Linked DNA regions of Aromatoleum petrolei. The protein of the gene in region 1 interacts with the protein of each later gene in a pairwise test. Links are inferred from orthologs where the notes say so. Each region holds a gene or a part of one and is shown on either strand. Other genes may lie near its edges.

Region 1 (3,223 bases):
TCGGTCGGATCGATCACGAGAAAATTCGCCCCCTCGCGGAAACAGTCCACGGGGCACACATCCACACAGTCGGTGTACTTGCAGCGGATGCAGGCTTCTGTCACTACGTAGGCCATCGTCTTCGACTCCAGTTGATCATGCAGGCCCGCCCCGCCCCCGGAGCGCACCGCCTTTTTCCGACAATATAGCCGAGACCTTCGCGGTTTTGACACAGGCGCGGGCAAACCCCGACTGCACAAGCGGCGAAAAAAGGGCGAAACGCTTGACGGGCGGGACGGCTTGGCATAACTTTTCCCGACACTCTGAAGTGGCAGGCCCCTCCCGCCACTCTCCCCGAGGGCCGTACCGGCCCGACTCCCAATCCGAAAGACAGCAAGACCTTGATGCGAGGAATCATGAGCGAGCACATCCATTACGTCACCGACGGCAACTTTGAAGCCGAGGTGCTCCAGGCACAAACCCCGGTTCTGGTCGATTACTGGGCCGAATGGTGCGGTCCGTGCAAGATGATCGCCCCCATCCTCGACGACATCGCCAAGGAGTATGCGGGCAAGCTCAAGGTCGCAAAACTGAACATCGACGAGAATCAGGAAACCCCGGCCAAGTTCGGCATTCGCGGCATCCCGACGCTGATGCTGTTCAAGGGCGGCAATGTCGAAGCCACTAAAGTGGGGGCATTGTCCAAGTCGCAACTCACGGCCTTCATTGACAGCAATATCTGACCAGGGCTAAAGTCCAGCCCTGCCTGCGCGGCGCCCCCGCTCAAGAAGCCGGCCTTCCGGCGCCGCAGCAGCAGCATCTTCTTCCCGCAGCATCTCCCTCATCGGTTTCATCCATCAGCGCCCCGTCGCGCCCCTTCGCCATGCAATTATCGGAGCTCAAGTCCCTCCACGTCAGCCAGCTGCTGGAGATGGCCATCGAAAACGAAATCGATGGCGCCAACCGCTTGCGCAAGCAGGAACTGGTCTTTGCCCTACTCAAGAATCGGGCCAAGAAAGGCGAACCCATATACGGTGACGGGGCGCTCGAAGTACTTCCCGACGGCTTCGGCTTCCTGCGCTCGCCGGACATCTCCTACCTAGCCGGCACCGACGACATCTACGTCTCGCCGTCGCAGATCCGCCGCTTCAACCTGCACACCGGCGACACCATCGAGGGCGAGATCCGCACCCCGAAGGACGGCGAACGCTACTTCGCCCTCGTCAAACTCGACAAGATCAACGGCGAGTCGCCCGAGAACTGCAAGCACAAGATCCTGTTCGAGAATCTCACTCCTCTGCACCCGAACGAGTGCCTGAAGCTTGAGCGTGACATTCGCGGCGAGGAGAACATCACCAGCCGCATCATCGACATGATCGCGCCGATCGGCAAGGGACAGCGGGGTCTGCTGGTGGCTCCGCCAAAAAGCGGCAAGACCGTGATGCTGCAGCACATCGCCCACGCCATCTCGGCCAACCACCCGGATGTCGCCCTCATCGTCCTACTGATCGACGAACGTCCCGAAGAAGTTACCGAAATGCAGCGCTCGGTCAAAGGCGAGGTGGTTGCATCCACCTTCGACGAACCCGCTTCGCGCCACGTGCAAGTCGCCGAGATGGTCATCGAAAAGGCCAAGCGACTCACCGAACACAAGAAGGACGTGGTCATCCTGCTCGATTCGCTCACGCGGCTCGCGCGGGCATACAACACCGTGGTACCGGCCTCCGGCAAGGTCCTGACCGGCGGTGTCGACGCCAACGCCCTGCAGAAGCCCAAGCGTTTCTTCGGCGCCGCACGGAATATCGAGGAAGGCGGCTCGCTGACCATCATCGCGACGGCCCTGATCGACACCGGAAGCCGCATGGACGAAGTGATCTATGAGGAGTTCAAGGGCACCGGCAACATGGAGTTGCACCTCGATCGCCGCATGGCCGAAAAGCGCGTGTATCCGGCCATCAACGTCAACCGCTCGGGGACTCGCCGCGAGGAGTTGCTGATGAAGGCCGACGTGTTGCAGAAAGTGTGGGTGTTGCGCAAGCTCCTGTACGGCATGGATGACATCGACGCGATGGAATTCCTGATGGACAAGGTCAAGGCGACCAAGAGCAACGCGGAGTTCTTCGACGCGATGCGGCGCGGTTGATCCGGACGCCGCGGACACAAAAACGCCACCTTGTCGGTGGCGTTTTTGTTTTGTGCCGCAGCAAAACGAGGCCCGCGAGCCCCGACGGACTTACCTGTAATCGTAGAATCCCTTGCCGGACTTGCGGCCGAGATAGCCCGCCTCGACCATCTCGACGAGCAGGGGCGCCGGACGGTATTTCGGATCCTTGAAGCCCTCGAACAGCACCTGCATCACTGCCAATTCGACATCGAGGCCGATCATGTCGGCGAGAGCCAGCGGCCCGATCGGGTGATTGCACCCGAGCTTCATTGCCTCGTCGATCTCGGCGGCCGTGGCAAGACCTTCCCCAAGCGCAAAGATCGCCTCGTTGATCATCGGGCAGAGCAGTCGGTTGACGACAAAACCCGGGCTGTTGCGCACCTGGACGGGAGTCTTGCCGATTGCCTGCGCGACCGCCTCCACCGCGGCATAGGTTGAGTCGGACGTCTGCAGACCGCGAATCAGCTCGACCAGCGCCATCATGGGCACGGGGTTGAAGAAGTGCATGCCGACAACCTTGTCGGCGCGCTTCGTCGACGCAGCGAGCTTGGTGATCGAAATCGAGGAGGTGTTCGACGCCAGAATCGCATCCGCCTTCATTGTCGCATCGAGTTGCGCGAAGATTTTCAGCTTCAGCTCGAGATTCTCGGTTGCGGCTTCGATCACCAGATCACAATCCGCGAGGGCGCCCACGTCGCTGGCCGTGGCGATGCGCGCAAGGGCCTCCGCCTTTAGCGCCTCGGTCATCTTTTCCTTCTTGACCAGGCGATCGAGACTCGCCGTCAGGGTGACCAGGCCGCGCTGCACCGCCACCTCGGCAACATCCATCATCACGACCTCGAACCCGGCTACCGCAAAGGCCTGCGTAATGCCGTTACCCATCGTGCCGGCGCCTACGACGCCGATCTTCTTTAGACTCATCGTTTCCCGCTCCCTTGGTAAGTAACGCCCCGGCCCATCCACGGCCGACACCATACTGATGCGTATGGAACTATAGCGCAATGTCGGCACGCGAACCAGCGCGCGGTGGTGGCGGCTCGATGCCAGCCACACCGGGGTCATAACGACCAGCGGACTCAG
Region 2 (3,238 bases), 460 kb from region 1 along the record:
CGCCCTCGTCGCCGACCAGCCCGGCCTCACCCGCGACCGTCACTACGGGATCGGCCGCGTCGGCGATCGCGATTACCTCGTCGTCGATACGGCCGGTTTCGATCCCGTCGCCAAGGCCGGCATCATGCACGAGATGGCCCGCCAGGCCGAACAGGCGATCGCCGAAGCCGACGTGCTGCTGTTCCTCGTCGACGGCCGCGCCGGTCTCACCCCGCACGACGAACAGATCGCTGCGCGCCTGCGCCGCGCCGGGCGTCCCGTGCACCTGGTCGTGAACAAGGCCGAAGGCATGGAGCGCAGCATCGTTGCCGCCGACTTCCACGCACTGGGCCTGGGCGCGCCGCTGCCGGTGTCGGCCGCCCACGGTGACGGCGTCAAGCTGCTCATCGATTTCGTGCTCGGCGACTTCCCGCTCGACGAGGAGCCGGAAGAGGCCGAGGACCGCGGCCCGCGCATTGCCATCGTCGGTCGTCCGAACGTCGGCAAGTCGACGCTCGTGAATAGCCTGCTCGGCGAGGAGCGTGTCATCGCCTTCGACATGCCGGGCACCACGCGCGACGCCATCGCGATCCCGTTCGAGCGCGACGGCCGCAACTACACGCTGATCGATACCGCTGGCCTGCGCCGCCGCGGCAAGATCTTCGAGGCCATCGAGAAGTTCTCCGTCATCAAGACACTGCAGGCCATCGAGCAGTGCAACGTCGTCGTGCTGGTGCTCGACGCGTCGCAGGACATCTCCGACCAGGATGCCCACATCGCAGGCTTCATCCTCGATTCGGGCCGCGCCCTGGTCGTCGCGGTGAACAAGTGGGACAGCGTTGACGACTACCGCCGCGAACTGATCAAGCGGGCCATCGAGCACAAACTGGGCTTCCTGTCCTTCGCGCGTTTCCATTACATCTCCGCCCTCAAGGGCGCAGGTGTCGTGGCGGTCATGAAGTCGGTCGATTCCGCCTATGCAGCGGCAATGGTGAATCTGTCCACCCCGCGCCTGACCCGCACGCTCCAGGCCGCGCTGGCGAAGCAGGCGCCGCCGCGCAGCGGCATGTTCCGCCCGAAGATGCGCTACGCCCACCAGGGCGGCAACAACCCGCCGGTCGTGGTGATCCACGGCGCGGCCCTGGATCAGGTGCCCGCGTCCTACGTACGGTTTCTGGAACGCACCTTCATGGAAGCGTTCAAATTGCAGGGCACGCCCTTGCGGATACAATTCCGCACCTCGCACAATCCGTATATCGGGAAAGATTAGTTTCCAACTCCGCACCGGGATCGATTGTTTGTACGAATGTGGCAGTGCAACATGAAATCCTTTACATTCACAATAAAACGCAGCCTCGAGGTTTGAAAATGAGCAACAAAGGGCAACTTCTACAAGACCCGTTCCTGAACACCCTGCGCAGGGAGCATGTCCCCGTGGCCATCTATCTGGTCAACGGCATCAAGCTGCAAGGCCAGATTGAATCCTTCGATCAGTACGTCGTGCTGCTGAAGAACACCGTCACCCAGATGGTGTACAAGCACGCGATCTCGACCGTCGTGCCCGCACGTCCGGTCAACATCCAGCAACAGGACTCGGGTGACGGCAATAGCTGATTCCCGCGGGCGCCCCATGGACGCCAAGTTCCTCCATGTTTGAGCGCCCCGATGCCGGTGAGCGCGCGGTACTTGTCCAGCTCGACCTGAACCAGGGCGCGCTGGACGAGCGCCTTTCCGAACTCAAGCTGCTTGCGCTCAGTGCCGGCGCGAGCGTCGAGGCGGTCATCGGCGGCCGCCGCGCGCGGCCCGATCCGGCGCTTTTCGCCGGACGCGGCAAGGTCGACGAGATCGCCGAGACACTGCGTGTCCATGATGCCGATTTCGTCATCTTCAACCACGCGCTGTCGCCCGCGCAGCAGCGCAATCTCGAGCGCAGCTTGCAGTGCCGCGTCGTCGATCGCACGGCGCTGATCCTCGACATCTTCGCGCAGCGTGCGCGCAGCCACGAGGGCAAGCTGCAGGTCGAGCTCGCACAGCTCGACCACCTTTCGACCCGCCTCGTGCGCGGCTGGACCCACCTCGAGCGGCAGAAGGGCGGTATCGGCCTGCGCGGTCCGGGCGAAACCCAGCTCGAGACTGACCGCCGGCTGCTAGGAAAGCGCGTCAAGGTGCTCAAGGAGCGTCTCGCGCAGATCGAGAAGCAGCGCCGCGTGCGCCGCCGCGGGCGCGAAGCGCACAATGTGCTGTCGGTGTCGCTCGTCGGTTACACCAATGCCGGCAAGTCGACGCTGTTCAATTCGCTGACGAAGGCCGGGGCGTATGCGGCCGACCAGCTCTTCGCGACCCTGGACACGACCTCGCGCCGGCTCTATGTGGGCGAGGGGAGCAATGTCGTGCTCTCCGACACCGTGGGCTTCATCCGTGACCTGCCGCACGCGCTGGTCGCTGCCTTCCATGCAACGCTCGAGGAAACGGCGAACGCGGATCTGCTGCTGCATGTCGTAGACTCCGCGAGCGAGGACCGTGAGGCGCAGATCGAGGCCGTCAACGGGGTGCTCGCCGAGATCGGTGCAGGTGCCGTGCCGCAGATCATGGTCATGAACAAGATCGACCTGACCCGCGCCGAGCACGGGGTTCAGCGGGACGAGTATGGTAAGATCGTGCGCGTTTTTCTGAGCGCCAGGACTGGCGAAGGGCTCGGGCTGTTGCGCGAGGCCCTTGCCGAGGCAGCGCGCGATGCAGCGACGGACGCGTCGGCCGATCCCGTCGGGATCGGGCCGCATTTCACCGATAAAGACCCAATTCAAACGTGATTACAGGCGTTCTAATGTCTCTCAACGATCCACGCTGGGGTAACAACCAGGGGAATGGCGACGACAAGCGCGGCGACGACAGGCGCGGTGGCAACCAGGGGCCGCCCGACCTCGAGGACCTGTGGCGCGACTTCAACCAGCGGCTGTCGGGGATGCTCGGCGGCAAGCGCGGGCCGCGCGGCGGTGGTGGCGGGGACGGTGGCGGGCCGCAATTCCCGCAGCTGTCGTTCCGGCAGTTCGGCGGCGGCATCGGCGCGCTGCTGGGCCTCGTCGCCGTCATCTGGCTCGCGAGCGGCTTCTACATCGTCGATGCCAACCAGCGCGGCGTCGTCCTGCGCTTCGGCAGCTATGTCGAGACAACCGAGCCGGGCCTGCGCTGGCGCCTGCCCTATCCGATCGAAACGAGCGACGTGGTCGACCTGACCGGCGTGCGCACCGTCGAGGTCGGT

Evidence for each region.
Region 2: the proteins of rho (region 1) and hfq interact in binary tests that used the Escherichia coli proteins (3 or more experiments, as listed by UniProt). The link is inferred for Aromatoleum petrolei from one-to-one orthologs.

What each region holds. Positions count from the first base shown.
Region 1 is NZ_CP059560.1:3,993,093-3,996,315, reverse strand. The notes cover bases 90-2,992. They hold rho (transcription termination factor Rho), read left to right. Parts: upstream 90-862; coding sequence 863-2,122; downstream 2,123-2,992. Other genes in these bases: ToN1_RS18230 (3-hydroxybutyryl-CoA dehydrogenase), read right to left, coding at 2,213-2,992; trxA (thioredoxin TrxA), read left to right, coding at 396-722; fdxA (ferredoxin FdxA), read right to left, coding at 90-116. In the rest of the region: more of fdxA, read right to left, coding at 1-89; more of ToN1_RS18230, read right to left, coding at 2,993-3,064. UniProt on the Escherichia coli protein: Facilitates transcription termination by a mechanism that involves Rho binding to the nascent RNA, activation of Rho's RNA-dependent ATPase activity, and release of the mRNA from the DNA template.
Region 2 is NZ_CP059560.1:3,531,095-3,534,332, forward strand. Bases 53-2,970 are described here. They hold hfq (RNA chaperone Hfq), read left to right. Parts: upstream 53-1,347; coding sequence 1,348-1,593; downstream 1,594-2,970. Other genes in these bases: der (ribosome biogenesis GTPase Der), read left to right, coding at 53-1,249; hflX (ribosome rescue GTPase HflX), read left to right, coding at 1,629-2,789; hflK (FtsH protease activity modulator HflK), read left to right, coding at 2,804-2,970. In the rest of the region: more of der, read left to right, coding at 1-52; more of hflK, read left to right, coding at 2,971-3,238. UniProt on the Escherichia coli protein: RNA chaperone that binds small regulatory RNA (sRNAs) and mRNAs to facilitate mRNA translational regulation in response to envelope stress, environmental stress and changes in metabolite concentrations.